Regions from separate parts of the Sorangium sp. So ce1335 genome, predicted to be linked through region 2. Evidence: predicted binding sites of a transcription regulator. Region 2 holds the regulator's gene; the other holds the start of a gene.

Region 1 (7,648 bases), 3.8 Mb from region 2:
GCGTGCCCGCGATGACGAGCGGCGGGCACCCGAGCTGGCAGCGGTTGTCGGCGATGGTGGCCAGGTCGCGGATGTGATCGAGGTGCGCGTGGCTCACGAGGCACGCCTCGATCCGCGCCTGCTCCTTCACCTCGAGCCCGCTCGTCAGCGAGCCCGCGTCGATCGCGAGGACGTCGTCGACGAGGAACGCGCACGTGCGATGCCTGGGGGTCTCGCCGCCGTGGCAGCCGATGACACGCAGCTCCACCGGGTCAGCTCTCTCCGCCGAGCTTCTGCGGCATCCTCAGGAGCTCGATGAAATCCCTGGATCGCCGCATGTCGGTCACCATGAACGCCGCCCCGGCGTGGGAATCGCCCCCGTGAAAGAGCACGTCGCCCGGCACGTACGCGCGGCCATGGCGGCAAATGACGATTCCGACATTGCCCGAGAGTCTAGCGCCGTGCGCGACCGCGGGTCAAAAACCCAGGCAAGAGCGCTCGGCCTCACAAAACGCGAGGGGCCCTCCAATGTGCTTTGGAGGACCCCTCGGCGCGCTGCACCGGCAGCGCGCGCGCTCGTCGACCGGCGCCGCCACCGCGGCGCGACGCCGGACCGAGCGCGCGCGGTCAGGCGATCAACCCATGTCGAAGTCGCCCATGCCGCCCATGCCGCCCATGCCGCCCATGCCGCCCATGCCGCCCATGCCGCCCATGCCGCCGGGGGCCCCGCCGGCCGCCGGCTTCTCCTTCTTGGGCTTGTCGGCGACGAGGGCCTCGGTCGTGAGCATCAGCCCCGAGACGCTGGCCGCGTTGGTGAGCGCGTGGCGCACGACCTTCGCCGGATCGATGACGCCGCCCGCGAGCAGGTCCTCGTACGTGTCCGTCGCGGCGTTGTAGCCGAACGTGGGCGCGCCCGAGCGGACCTTCTCCACGACCACCGTGCCGTCGATGCCCGCGTTCTGGGCGATCTGGCGGACCGGCGCCTCGATGGCGCGCCGCACGAGCCGCACGCCGGCGTCACGCTCGTCGTTGAACTTCAGCGAGTCGAGCGCGGAGGCCGCCCGGAGCAGGGCCACGCCGCCGCCGACGACGATGCCCTCCTCGACGGCCGCGCGGGTCGCGTGGAGCGCGTCCTCGACGCGCGCCTTCTTCTCCTTCATCTCCGTCTCGGTCGCCGCGCCGACCTTCACCACGGCGACGCCGCCGGCGAGCTTGGCGAGCCGCTCCTGGAGCTTCTCGCGATCGTAGTCGCTCGTCGTGTCCGCGATCTGCTTGCGGATCGCCTCGATGCGGCCCTTGATGGCGGTCTTGTCGCCCTGGCCGTCGACGATGACGGTGTTGTCCTTGTCGATCTCGACCCGCTTGGCGGTCCCGAGGTCGCGCACCGTGGCGCTCTCGAGCTTCTGCCCGAGGTCCTCCATGAACGCGGTCGCGCCGGTGAGGATGGCGATGTCCTTCAGCATCTCCTTGCGGCGATCGCCGAAGCCGGGCGCCTTCACGGCGGCGACCTTGATGGTGCCGCGCAGCTTGTTGACGACGAGCGTGGCGAGCGCCTCGCCCTCGACGTCCTCGGAGAGGATGAGCAGCTCGCGCCCCTGCTTCACGACCTGCTCGAGCAGCGGCAGGAGGTCGGCCATCGCCGAGATCTTCTTCTCGTGGACGAGGATGAGCGGGTTCGTGAGGACCGCCGTCATCTTCTCGGGGTCGGTCACGAAGTAGGGCGAGAGGTAGCCGCGGTCGAACTGCATGCCGTCGACGGTCTCGAGCTCCGTCGTCATGCGCTTGTTCTCCTCGACCGTGATCACGCCCTCCTTGCCGACCTTCTCCATGGCGTCGGCGAGGATCTGGCCGATCTCCTTGTCGCCGTTGGCGCTGACCGTGGCGACCTGGGCGATCTGGTCCTTGTCCTTCGTCGGCTTCGCGGCCTGCTGCACGGCCTCGATGACCTTCGCGACGGCGGCGTCGATGCCGCGCTTCAGGTCCATCGGGTTGTGGCCGGCCTCGACGAGCTTGAGGCCCTCGCCGAAGAGCGCCTGCGCCAGCACCGTCGCCGTCGTCGTGCCGTCGCCCGCCTTGTCGCTGGTCTTCGAGGCGACCTCGCGCACCATCTGGGCGCCCATGTTCTCGAGCTTCCCGGCGAGCTCGACCTCCTTGGCCACCGTCACGCCGTCCTTCGTGACGACCGGCGCGCCCCAGCTCTTCTCGATGACGACGTTCCGCCCCTTGGGGCCGAGGGTCACCTTGACCGCATCGGCGAGCGTGTTGACGCCCTTCAGGATCGCGGCACGCGCGCCGCGGCTAAAAACGATCTGCTTCGCAGCCATCTCTCAATCCCTTCGCGGCCGCGCGGCCGCATCTGCAACGCTTGCGTTCGGTTGCCCGGATCCGGATCAGGCGGACTCGGTCACGGCGAGCACGTCGTCCTCGCGGATGAGCACGTGCTCCTCGCCGTCGAGCTTCACCTCGGTGCCGCTGTACTTGCCGAACAGCACCTTGTCGCCGACCTTCACCTCGAGCGGGCGGACCTTGCCGTCCTTCAGGACCTTGCCGTTGCCCACGGCGACGACGCGGCCCTCGATCGGCTTCTCCTTCGCGGTGTCGGGGATGATGATGCCCCCCTTGGTCTTCGTCTCGCTCTCGACGCGCTTGACGACAATCCGATCCTGCAGCGGCCTGATTTTCATGGTGGCTCCTCGTCCTCGGCTGGGTTGACTGACCATCGGCTCACCGGAGGTCGCGCTCGCCCCCCACCGCTGGGGCCTTCCGCCCACGCGGCGAGAGCTAAGTGCCCGGGATCACAGTTGCTTGGCACTCTCCTAGGCCGGTGGCTAAAACCGCGCCGAAAGTAAATCAGGCTCCCGGCGCGTCAAGGGTGCGCGGCAGACGGTCACGACTTTTCGGCCGACACGGCACCCGGGGCGGGAAAACGGCATTTCGTGGAGGATCCCGGAGCTCGCGGGAACGACGTCGCGATCCGGGCGGCCGGCCGAGCGCGACGTCGGTGGCCAGCCGGGAGGATCCGCCGGGGGGATCCCCGGGACGGAACGCGCCGGGGCGGGCCGGCGCAAACCACAACGGGGTGGACGGCGCGGCGGTCGGTCGACGAAGGAGCGCAAAAATCTGCGGATTTTCGGCCCCCGAGAGCTTTCTTCGCCGCGTCCGATTTTGATCGCTTGACATGCCGGGCAGCCCGAGTAGATTCCGCGGCCCGTGGCGCTGATGCAGAGCGCTCACCCCTTGGGGGATCGTCTAACGGCAGGACGCAAGATTCTGGCTCTTGCTATCAAGGTTCGAATCCTTGTCCCCCAGCCAGGCCAATCAGCTATGCTGTAGGCCGTTCTCGACAGAACAAGGTCCCATCGTCTAGCGGTTAGGACATCGGCCTCTCACGCCGGTAACGCGGGTTCGATTCCCGCTGGGATCGCCACTCTTCTCTCCTCACCAGCCCTCCACCGTGCCGGTCGAACGAGGTTCGTCGGATCGAAAGATCCGATGAGCTCGGTCGGTTCGTCGGCGTCCCAGGCTGGTTCCATCGGCATCGCGGCGCGCCGTGTCGCCCCTTCGCGACAACCAGCGCCGCTGCCTCGTCCGACCAGCCGATCGCCAGTGCGGCGCGCCGAGCGCCGTGGGCGCATGGCGCCGGGCGCTTCAACGACGAGGCGAGCTCGCCGAGGAGGCGCGGCGCGCCCCGGAGCCGCGGCGGACCTGGCGGTGCTGACGAAGGGCGCGCGCGGCCCCGCGGCGCGGGCCGTCGTCGCACGGCACGTGCTCTTCCTGATGAAGTACGGCTTCGTCGAGGAGCGGACGGGATAGCCGGCATCGTTGGAGCCGCAAAGGCGCCGCTTTGCGGGAGCTGCGTTACCCTCGGCGCATGGCGGCGCAGGACGGGGACGAGCCCTTCGATGTCTTCGATCGCAATGGCAAGCCGCTCGGCTTCCGCAAGGCGCGCAGGCTCGTCCACCGCGACGGCGACTGGCACCGGAGCGTCCACGTGTGGGTGCTCCTCGAGCGGGAGGCCGACGCGCGGCGGGGCGACGCGGAGCCGTGGGTGCTCTTCCAGCAGCGCAGCCCGGAGAAGGACACGTGGCCCGGGGCCTTCGAGGTCGCCGTGTCGGGGCACTACCGCGCCGGCGAGGACCTCGCGGAGGCGCTGCGCGAGGCGGAGGAGGAGATCGGGCTGCCGCTCGCGCCGGGCGACGTGATCCGGCTCGGCATGCGCCGCAGCGTGGACGACCACGCGCCGGGCATCGTCGATCGCGAGCTGCAGGACGTGCTGCTCGCGACGACCCGCCGCACGCTCGCGGCGTTCCGTCCCCATCCGGAGGAGGTCACCGCGCTGCTGTCGCTCCCGCTCGGCGCGGCGCTGCGCCTCGTCCGGGGCGAGGCAGCGAGCGTGACCGGCCTCTTGCGGGACGCGCCGGACGCCGCGGGCGCGGTGAAGATCGCGCCGCGCGACGTGCGGCTCGACGAGTTCGTTGCCGCGCGCGACGGCTATCACGAGCGCGCGCTCGAGAGCATCCGCCGGCGCCTCGCGGGCGAGGCGCCGGCGCTGTGGTCGATCGGCTAGCGCCGCGGATCGGGCCTCCGCGACCGGATCGCCGGCGCGCGGAGCCGGGACATCGCTCGGCGGGCCGGCCGCCGATTCCGCGGAGCTCGGCAGGCGCCTCGCGCCCGTGCTGTCAGCCTGAGCCGCGGCGCGCCTCGGCGTGCCGCCGCGGCCGCTCCGGAGGGCCCGCCGTGGCGAGGAGGAACCCCTCGGCCCGGTGCGGGGCGAGGCCGCAGCGCGCGTTCATGCGCTTCGCGATCTCGTCGCCGGCCCTGACGAGCGCGTAGAACCACCGGATCCCGAAGCGCTCGTGCCCCTCCCGGAGCGCCGCGGCCTGGAGCGGCGCCCCGAGCCCGCGGCCGCGGAGGTCCTCGCGCAGGCAGGTGCAGATCGGCATGCCCGTCCACGAGGGCGCCTCGCCGACGTCGGAGATCCAGAGCGGCGGGGCGCCGAGCAGCCCGAGCTGCGAGAGCGCGTCGCGCCCGCCCTCGGCGGCGTCGGGCCGCGTCAGGACGAGCAGCGTCGTGCAGCCGACCAGCGCGCCCTGGCCGTCGCGCAGCGCCAGGGTCAACGAGCGCCCCTCGCCGCCGCGCAAGGTCCAGCCCGGGAGGGGCGCGTGGCCGCTCTCGGCCTGGAGCTCCTGGATCGCGCGGATCGCGTCGTCGTCCTCGTCCGGCGTCACCCGGGACAGGCGGAGGCCCGCCGGGAACGAGCGGAAGCGGCCGAGGCCCTGGACGGCGGCGCGCACCTCGCCGGCCGGGGCGCCCATCACCGAGAGCCCCTCGTCGACGGAGAGCCCCGCCTGGCGGAGCGCCGCGGCGAGCGCCGGGAGCTCCGGCCGCGGGGCGTGGAGGAGCACGCGCTCGAAGCAGCGCACGAGCGCCTCGCGCCGGTCCGGGGGCGTCCGCTGGGCGTGCAGCAAGAGGAGCGACCGACCGTCGGTCGTCATGCCGTCCTGCTCCGCGATCCAGCCGCGCGCGGCGTAGAGGATCCGCTGGGCCCGGTAATCCGCAGCCTCGCCGAAGCAGCCCGGTCCGTCCGCCGGAGCGGGGCTGCGCTGCTGCGGGGCGTCGTCGCGATCGAGGTCGAAGGCAAGCATCATGGCGGCATTCCTCCTGTCGAGAGGGAACGGCGGCTTCGACAAAAGCCACCACCCGGCGCGGGGCGCCCGCGCGCTGCGCCCGGGCGAACCCCTGCCGCGCCGCCCAGGGCCGCCGGCGAGACGGCCCGAGGCGGCGGTGCGTGAATGCGGGAGAGCTCCGCTCAGCAAGCGGCTGCTCGGCCCGCGTGACGAGACTTCAACTTATCCCTGCTCCGCTGCCGCGCAAGCGACGACATGCGATGATCCGGGCGGTGGACAGACGGTGGCAGCCGCGCTCACGCCTGCTTATAACTATCGATAATTATTATAAAATTTGACCAACACCCACCCTCGACGACAAGACACATCGCCGCGTGTCGGGGCCGGGATGTGGACATAGAACGTCCTAGCCTGGAGCGATGCGTGGAGCGACGCGTGGCCGCCCGGGGGTCGCGCGCGCCGGGGGCGGACCGGCGAGGCGCTCTGGACGGTGAGCTCCCTCGCGGTGAGCCTCGGCGGCTGCGGCGAGCCTCGGCGGTTGAGGACGATCGCGCGCCCTGGTAGGTTGGCGTCCAGTATTGCGCGATGACCACCGCACTTGTCACCGAACCCGACAGCGCCGCGCCCCCCACGCCACGGCCGTTCCTGAAGTGGGCCGGCGGCAAGGGCCAGCTCCTCCGGCAGTTCCAGCCGCTCCTGCCCACCTCGTTCGGGCGCTACTTCGAGCCGTTCGTGGGGGGAGCCGCGCTGTTCTTCTGCCTCCAGCCGAAGCGCGCGACGCTGACGGACGTCAACGCCGAGCTCATCGACTGCTACCGGGCGGTGCGCGACAGGGTCGAGGACGTCATCGCCGCGCTGGGCAGCCACGCCTATGACGAGGCGCACTATTACAGGGTTCGCGATCTCGACCCGAGAGCGCTCTCGCTGCCGGAGCGCGCGGCGCGGACCATCTTCTTGAACCGGACCGGCTTCAACGGGCTCTACCGCGTGAACAGCGCCGGCCGCTTCAACGTGCCTTTCGGCCGCTACGTGAACCCGTCGATCTGCAACCCGCCCCAGCTCCGGGCCTGCTCGGCGGCGCTGCAGGGCGTCGAGCTCGAGGTCCGCGACTTCGAGCGCGTGCTCGACCACGCCGAGGAGGGCGACTTCGTCTACCTGGACCCGCCGTACTCGCCCGTCTCGTCGACGGCGAACTTCACGTCCTACAGCGCGGGCGGCTTCAGCTTCCGCGACCAGGAGCGCCTCGCGGCGCTGTTCGCGGCGCTCGACGAGCGCGGCGTCAAGGTGATGCTCTCGAACTCCGATGTTCCCGAGATCCCGCCGCTCTACAAGCGGTTCAAGATCGACCGCGTCGCGGCGCTCCGGAGCATCAACGCGAAGAGCGACGCCAGGGGCCGCGTGGGAGAGATCGTGATCCGGAATTACGGGACCAGGCGGGGCCGCAGGGCCGCGCAGGCGGACAAGGCGGGCTGAGGCCCGCGCGCCCTCGGCAGCGGAGCGCGCCGCTCAGTCGACCGTCTTCGACTCGTGCTTCTCGGGATCGGGGGCCACGCACTCCTCGGCGTGGGCCATCGCGACCTCGATCTCCTCGTGGCTCTCGCGCGAGGTGAGCTTCTTTCCCGACGGATCGACGGCCTCCCACACGAAGCCGCGTTGCTCGCCGGGACGCTCCGGTATCCAGCGCACGCGCAGGGTCCAGCCGCGCATTTCGGCCTTGTAGCCGCCTTCCTCGTGATCTCGCTCCCATGCGGAGACGGTCGGGTGCTTCAGCATCGCGAGGTCTCCTGATCGGCGGGTCGCGAGGACAAAAGAACTGTTCCCGAATGGCCGCGCTCCCCCCCCGAGCAACGCCGCCGTCCGGGAACACGGGGAAGATAGCAGGCGCCTGGCGCGGGGCGATCAGGCAGGCGTGTGTTCCTCATGAGGATGCACCTTACTCCAGTCCCAGCGCGCGCCGAAAGGTCCTCGCCGCTCCGCTGGGCCGTCGGTGAGAGCGGCATGAACAGCGCTGGCGTCATCGCGGACGGGCGGCGCCGTCGGCG
Region 2 (7,648 bases):
CGCCGGGCAAAGCAGCGGCCGCGCGTCGGGCGCGGCGCGCGGCTACTTCGTCAAGCGCGCGATCTCTTCCTTGATGATCGTCTCGGCGAGGACCGGCACGACCTCCCAGACGACGCGCTCCACGACGTCGCGGGACAGCGCCATCACGGCCTCGATCTGCTCGGCGGTGAGCCCGAGGCCCTCGAGCTTGCCCGCCATCTGGCCGTTGACCTGCGCCGAGGCGGTGGCCGCGACCGCCGCAGGCCCCGACGCCGTCTTCGGCACGCCAGACACCGGCGTCGGCGAGAAGGCCATCGTCGTCTGCGGCAGGCCCGACGACGCGCCGGCCGGCGCCGCCGCCTTGACCGACGCCTGGGCCGGCGCGGCGCTGGCGGCGGCAGGCGCGTTGGGCGTGTAGATGAGGGTCTTCGCGCGCTGGAGCGGGCTCGCGGCGGCCCCGGCAGGCTGCGCAGCAGCGGCCGCGGGCTGCGCGGCGGCTGCAGGCTGCGCCGCGGCGGCAGGTGCGCGCGCGGGCGTGGCCGCTGCCGCGGCGGGGGCCGCAGCAGCCGCGGCCGGCTTCCCCTCGCCGCGCGACGCCAGCAGCTTCTTGACCTTGTCGATCATCTGCTGCGTGTCGAACGGCTTGTCCATGTGATCGTCGGCCTGCGCGCTCGAGCCCTTCGCAGGGTCGAACGGGTTCTGCTTGGACGACAGGATCAGGACCGGCGTCGACGGGGATGCCTGCTTGATCGCCTTGCACAGCTCGTAGCCGTTCTTCGGCTCGAGCGTGACGTCGGCGATCACCAGGTCGGGTTTATCGCTCTTGAGCTTCTGCAGCGCAGCGTCGGCGCTGCTCGCCGTCACGACGCGGAAATCCTGACCCGCAAAGGTGATTTCGAGCACTTTGCGCATGGTCACGCTGTCGTCTACGGCGAGAAGGGTGCTGGCCACGAACGGGTCTCCTCTCAGATGGCGAGAAAGCGATGACGGCTCTGGATATCTTCGGCTCCGGTCGCGCGATGTGTCAACATTCGCGGTCGATTTCGCCCCGCGGGCCCCGCGGATGAGCGTTTTTTCGCGCCGGTCGAGCCCGGCCCCACGCTGGTGGGCGGGGCCGAGGCGCCCCACGACGAGCCCTCATGCGCCCGCCCCGACCCGCCGTTCCGCCGCTTTCCCCGCTTCCCCCGCGCAACGCTGACGATCACGCCGAGCCGACCGCCGCCGACCCGGCCGCGGCCGTGCGACCGCCGCAGGACGGCCACTGGATAGTTCCGGCAGAGCTGGACCGGCGGCCGCTCGACGGCGCGGTCCGGGCGCTCGCGTCGGTCTCGTGGTCCGACGCGCGCCGGCTGATCGAGACAGGCAAGGTGCTGGTCGGCAGCGCCGTGGCGACGAGCCCGCGGCGCCGGGTGCTCGGCGGGGAGCGGATCGAGGTCCGCCTGCGCGCGCCGCGGCCGGAGACCGTGCGGCGGCGCAAGCTCGAGGGCGAGCTCGTCGTCTACGCGGACGCGAGCGTCGTCGTCGTGAACAAACCCGCCGGGGTGAGCACCATCCCGTACGGCGACGAGGACCCCGCGGAGCAGGCCGCGACGCTCGACGCGCTCGTGCGGGAGGTGCTGTCCCGGCGCGACCGCCTGCGCGGGCGCGCGCCGCTCGGCGTCGTGCAGCGCCTCGACAAGGGCACGAGCGGGCTCCTCGTCTTCGCGCGGACGCTCGCCGCGAAGAAGCACCTCGCGCAGCAGCTCCGCGTCCGCTCGATGCACCGGCAGTACCTCGCGCTCGCGCACGGCGCGGTCCCGCGCGGCACGCACCGCAGCTACCTCGTCGAGGATCGGGGCGACGGGCTGCGCGGCTCGGCGCGGGACGGGCGCCGCGAGGGGCAGCTCGCGGTGACGCACGTCGAGCCGGTCGAGGCGCTCCGGGGGCTGCAGGGCGAGGCCGCGGGCGCGACGCTCGTCGCCTGCCGCCTCGAGACGGGGCGCACGCACCAGATCCGCATCCACCTCGCGGAGTCCGGGCACCCGCTCGTCGGCGAGGCGGTCTACGTGCGCGATTTCCGCGGGCCGAGGATCCAGGCCCCGCGGCTGATGCTCCACGCGGCCGAGCTCGGCTTCAGCCACCCGGCCGACGAGCGGCCGATGCGGTTCCAGGCGCCGCCGCCCGCCGACTTCGAGGAGGTGCTCGATCGGCTCCGCGAGCCGCGGCAGAAGGGCGCTACTTGACCTTGCCGCGCGCCTCGCTCATCGCCGCGGCGGTGGCGTCGACGAGCGGCATCACCTTCGCGTAGTCCATCCGCGTCGGGCCGAGCACGCCCACGGTCCCCGCGACGCGCCCGTTCTCCATGTACGGCGCGGCGACGAGGCTGAGCTGGCCGCCGCCCAGATCGCCCGCCTCGCTGCCGACGAAGACGGTGACCTCGCCCGCGCCGGCGGCGAGGGTCCGGTCGAGCAGATCGACGAGCTCCTCGCGCTCCTCGAGCGCCTTCATGAGCTTCTTGAGCCGGTCGACGTCGGCGTACTCCGGCAGGTCGATCAGGCGGTTCTGCCCCTCGATGACGACCTCGCCGCTACGCCGCGTCACGTCGGCCGTCGCCTTGCTGCCGAGCTCGAAGGCGCGGCGCCTCAGCGCGTCGATCTGGAGGCGCTCGTCCGCGAGGCGGCGGGCGAAGAGGTCCCGGATCTCGCCCAGCGTGCGCCCCTCGATGACGTCGGCGAGCAGGTTGTGGATCCGGGTGAGCTCCCCCTCGCTGACCGCCTCGTCGACCGAGATGAAGCGGTTCTCGACCGAGCCGTCGGCGAAGACGAGCACGGCGAGGAGCTGCCCGGGCTTCGTCGGGATGAAGCGGAGCTGGGCGAGGGCGCGGATCTCCGCCCGCGGCGCCGCGACGACCGCCGCGGCGCCCGACAGCTCGGAGAGGTAGCGCCCCGTCTCGCGGAGCGGATCGCTGGCGACCGCGTAGATCTCGGTGAACCGGGCGGTGAGCTCGGCCTGCTGCTCGTGGGAGAGCGACCGGAGCTCGACGAGCGCGTCGATGAACAACCGGAGCGCGCGGTCGGTCGGGATCCGCCCCGCGGAGGTGTGCGGCTGGTGGAGGTAGCCGGCCTCCTCGAGGTCCGCGAGCACGTTCCGGATCGAGGCAGCCGAGAGATCGAGCCCGTACTTCCGCGCGAGCGTCCTGCTGCCTACAGGGTCGCCCGTCGCGATGAACTCGGTGACCGCGGCGAAAAGGATCTTCCGAGCGCGATTGGAGAGATCTCCCATGTCAGCTGCATGCGGCGCATGCGCGCGCCGCGGTGGCTACCTGGCCCAGGGACTGCCCGGACCGGGAAGCCATGCGGACCGGGCCTTCGCTCCCATACGTCAAGACGCGCGGGCGGGCGCTGGGCCCACGGAGGCGCATGCGGTCTATTTTGAGGCGATCGCGCGGCCCGGTCAAATAGCGCGGTAGGATGGGCGCGGCCGCCGCACCGGAGGTCGTGGTTCCCGCAGTTCCGCAGTTCCGCAGTTCCGCAGTTCCGCAGTTCCGCAGTTCCGGTGGTTCCCTTGTCGCTCGAGGCTCCCTGGTCAGCCCGGGCCACCCGGGAGCTCGATGCGCGGTGAGGCCCCCCAGCACCGATGCCGTCCGCACGTCACGCCGCCATCGCCTGCGCGCTCGCCCTCGCGCTCGGTCCGCTCGCGACCGCGCCGAGCGCGCAGGGCAAGCCGAAGGTGAAGTTCCATCAGGACTGGGCCAGGCACCCGTCGGCGCGCTACGCGGCGATGAGCGCGGCGCAGTGCCGGGAGGCGCTCGTGCGGCGGAAGATCGCGTTCGAGCCGGTGCGGCGCGCGCCGGGCGTGCTCGCGCCGGTGCGGCTGATGCAGGGGGTCGGCGGCGTGCTCTACCGGACGGCGCTGCCGGCCCACCGGCGCGCGGACAACCCGTACGACGTCTTCGACTGCCGCCTCGCGCTCGCGCTCTCGGACTTCAGCCGGATCCTGCGCGTGCACGACATCACCGAGGTGCTGATGTACTCGGCCTGGCGGCCTCCGCACGCCATGTGGCCCGAGGGCAAGCTGGCGACGAGGCACCCCGGCGGGCTCGCCATCGATCCCTACAGGTTCGTCAAGCGGCGCGTCGGCGACGCGTTCGCGGAGGAGTGGCTCGACGTCGAGCGCGACTTCGTGGGCAGGCGCGGCGCGCCGGTGTGCGGCGAGGGCGCGGGCAAGCCCGCGGGCCGCGGCGCGGCCGGCCGGGGGACGAGCGGCCTGCCGGCGGACGCGGCCGCGCGCGAGCTGCGCTCCATCGTGTGCGAGGCCGCGGACCAGCACATCTTCACGTCGATCCTCACGCCCAACTACGACCGGGCGCACAAAAATCACCTGCATCTCGAGGTGACCCCCGGCGTCCAATGGCAGCTCGTGCGCTGATCCGGGGGGCGCAGCCCTCCCGGGCGCAAACCCGCTCTCGCCCCGAGGTCGACCCGCTATGTTAGCCCGCGTGCCCGCACGAAGACCCTCGCCCCCCCGCGCCTCTGTCGCGTCCGCCGCGCTGGCGCTCGCCGCCATCGCGCTGTCGTTCACGTTCGTGGGCTGCCCGTGCCTCAGCGGCCCGGTGAACGCGAGCCCGGGCCTCAGGTGGTTCCTCTTCTCGAACTTCGGCGCCAGCAAGATCTGCCCCGAGATGCTGAAGAGCGGGGTCTCGCTGCGCCTGCAGGACAGGTCGTCGTCCATCGGGCGGTTCTTCCCGATGCAGTGCTCGTACGACGTCAACGACGCGGCCCAGACGGTCACCGTGCACATCGCCGGCACGGGGTACGGCTACATGCAGCCGGCGAAGCGGGTGGGCTTCTCGCTCACGACCTCCGTCGAGTACCGGCCCGACTTCCAGATCGCGGGCGACGACATCTACGTGTGGGGGCGGCTGAACCGGATCGTGCAGGGCCCGAGCTTCCAGCTCGGCTACGTCGAGAACCCGGTCATCGACGTGATGGCGAACGTCCCCCCGTTCGGAGGGCTCGCCAACCTGCTCGGCAACCAGATCGTGGCCGGCGAGATGACCCGCGGGTTCACCGTCGTCTACAACGAGGAGACGGGGAAGGACTTCACGCTCGGGATCCTGACGCCGCCCCAGCGGCCGCACCACCCGTTCGAGGTGGAGGACGACGAGCGGTACACGTTCGCGAACGAGGTCGTCGAGGTGCACGCGCACCAGCGCGACTACCTCGGGCCGTTCGAGGTCGCCGACGTGGACCAGGCGCTTTACCTGAAGGTGAGCGCGCAGGGCGCGCCGGTGGACATCATGATCGTCGACAAGCCCACCGGCGACGCGTGGCGCGAGGCCTACCAGACCGGCAAGCCGCTCGGCCCCCCGCCCGGCCCGGTGCAGGCGGGCGGCCCTCTGCAGCCCGGGATCATCGAGACGCGGCGCTACGCGCTGCGCCCGGGCCTCTACTACGTCGTCATCGACAACACGGCCGCGGCCGGGCTCGTCGCGCCCCCGGTCACGCTGCTCAGCCCCCTCGGAGGCTCGGCCGCGCAGGTCAGCTACATGGCGCAGGTCGGCGAGTGACGCCGGACGCCGGCGCTGGCACCGGCTCGGTGCCGGATCAGAACTGGATCGGTGCCGGATTGCTCGCCGGATCGGTGCCGGATCGGTAGAAGCGTGACGCGACCCGGAAGGGCGCGTCGCGCCGAGCAGCGTGGCCGCCGGCCTTGACGCGGTTCGCCGCGAACGGGATAAACTCGTCATGGCCGTCATCGCGAGAGAGGGGGACAGCGTGACCCACGTCGACAAAGTTGCCCTCGACCGGCTGCGCGCTCGCCTCCAGGCGTACATGGAGAAGAAGGGGCTGAGATCGACGGCGCAGCGCCGGCTCATCGTCGACACGTTCTTCTCGGGCGCCCCCCACATGACGATCGAGGACCTGCTCACGGAGGTGCGCGCGCGCGACCGGGGCATCGGGTACGCGACCGTGTACCGGACGCTCAAGCTGCTCGCGGAGTGCGGCGTGGCCTCGGAGCGCCGGTTCGGAGACGGCCTCAGCCGCTACGAGCTGGCCGACGACGCCAGCGCGCACCACGACCACCTCATCTGCGTGAGCTGCGGGAAGATCATCGAGTTCGAGGAGCCGCGCATCGAGGCGCTCCAGGACGAGATCGCCGCGAAGTACGGCTTCGAGGTGAACTGGCACAAGCACGAGATGTACGGCGTCTGCCTGGAGTGCCGCACGGGCGACGCCAAGGAACCCGCGGAGTCGGCGGACGTCTCGTAGCCCGCCGCGCCGCCGGGTGAGGGACCGGCGGCGGCCCGCGCGCGCCGCGCTCAGCTCTTCGCGTCGAGCGCGCGGGCGTGGACGACGGCCATGACGCCGCCGAGCAGCGAGGCGATCGGGGCGTAGGCCGGCGGGAGCACGAAGGCGGAGATGACCGCGGCGCCGACGAGCGCCGGGGCGACGCTCAGCGCGAGCCCGACGCGCGCCTCCAGGCGCGTGCGGTGCGCGAGCGCGAGGGAGAGCGCGGCGTCGCGGACGTCGTCGGAGGCGAGGACCACGGAGAAGTCGGCGGGCGCGGAGCCGGCGGCGCCGAGCGCCACCGAGACGTCCGCGGCGCCGAGCGCGGCGTCGTCGACGCCCGCGTGGCCGAGCACGGCGACGCTCGTGCCCGCGTCGATCAGGCGGCGCACCTCGGCGCCGCGATCCGCGGGGAGGATCTCGGGGCGGATGTGGTCGATGTCGAGCGACCGGCCGATCGCCTCGCACGTCTCGCGCGCGTCGCCCGACATCAGCACGGGCTCGACCTGCGCGTCGAGCAGGTGCTGGATGGCGGCCCGCGCCCCGGGGCGGAGCCCATCCTGCAGGCCGATGAGGCCGACGAGGCGAGCGCCCACCGCGACGAGCACGACCGTGCGCCCCAGCGCCTCGAGCTCCGCCACGCGGGTCTCGGCCGCGGCGATCGAGATCCGCTGCTCGAGCATGAGCGCGCGGTTGCCGACGCAGAGCTCCTCGCCGGACGACGTGACGGCCGTCACGCCGAGGCCCGGGTGGAAGTTGGGGTTGCGCACGCCGTCGGGGCGCAACCCGCGGACGCGGGCGGCGCGGACGATCGCGGTCGCGACCGGGTGCTCCTCGGTGCGCTCCGCGCCGGCCGCCAGCGCGAGCACGTCGCTCGGCGTGAGCTTCTGGCCGGTCGCCTCGAGCTCCGCGAGCTCGGGCTCGCCGAGCAGCAGCGTGCCGCGGGCGCAGAACACGGCGACCGAGACCCGGCCGGCGCGGTCCCAGGCGTCGGCGCTCTTGTAGACGATGCCCCGGCGGAGCCCGAGCAGGATGCCGCGCGCGACGTGGACCGACGCGATCGAGGCCGTGATCGCCGTGGCCAGCGCGGCGAACACGGCGGTCGCCGTCATCGCGATCTCGACGGGCGCGCGCCCGGCGACGAAGGCGGAGAGCGCGGCGATCGCCGCGGCGCCGAGCGCCCAGCGCTCGGTCAGGGCGCGGGACGCCTGCGCGATGGGCGCGAGGGCGTCCGCGCGCCGGCGGGCGTCGAGCAGCACGCGCGCGACCGCGCGATCGCCGCCGGAGAAGGTGCAGGCGCCGACGAGGCGGCCCCGGACCACGGTCGCCCCCGCGATGATCGGATCGCCGTCGCGGCGACGGGCCGGCGTGGCGGCGCCGATCCAGGGGAGCACCTCGAC

What was found. Region 2 encodes HrcA, which represses chaperone genes, less so after heat shock. Its sites were predicted from a motif close to GNTAGCACTCNCCNNNGGNGAGTGCTANC; they were not measured.
Region 1: groES (co-chaperone GroES) is a predicted target of HrcA. The motif match lies at 2,784-2,812, and genes of this name have one in related genera.

Annotation. Positions count from the first base shown of each region.
Region 1 is NZ_CP150363.1:3,822,954-3,830,601, reverse strand. It holds gene WMF24_RS14260 (MBL fold metallo-hydrolase) at 1-247, opposite strand, end outside; gene groL (chaperonin GroEL) at 615-2,303, opposite strand; gene groES (co-chaperone GroES) at 2,370-2,663, opposite strand; tRNA gene WMF24_RS14245 (tRNA-Gln) at 3,218-3,291, shown strand; tRNA gene WMF24_RS14240 (tRNA-Glu) at 3,332-3,406, shown strand; gene WMF24_RS14235 (NUDIX hydrolase) at 3,851-4,546, shown strand; gene WMF24_RS14230 (hypothetical protein) at 4,659-5,627, opposite strand; gene WMF24_RS14225 (DNA adenine methylase) at 6,192-7,079, shown strand; gene WMF24_RS14220 (hypothetical protein) at 7,113-7,379, opposite strand.
Region 2 is NZ_CP150363.1:10,738-18,385, reverse strand. It holds gene WMF24_RS00060 (response regulator transcription factor) at 43-1,107, opposite strand; gene WMF24_RS00055 (RluA family pseudouridine synthase) at 1,347-2,201, shown strand; gene hrcA (heat-inducible transcriptional repressor HrcA) at 2,194-3,240, opposite strand; gene WMF24_RS00045 (extensin family protein) at 3,595-4,386, shown strand; gene WMF24_RS00040 (hypothetical protein) at 4,457-5,527, shown strand; gene WMF24_RS00035 (Fur family transcriptional regulator) at 5,706-6,230, shown strand; gene WMF24_RS00030 (HAD-IC family P-type ATPase) at 6,281-7,648, opposite strand, start outside.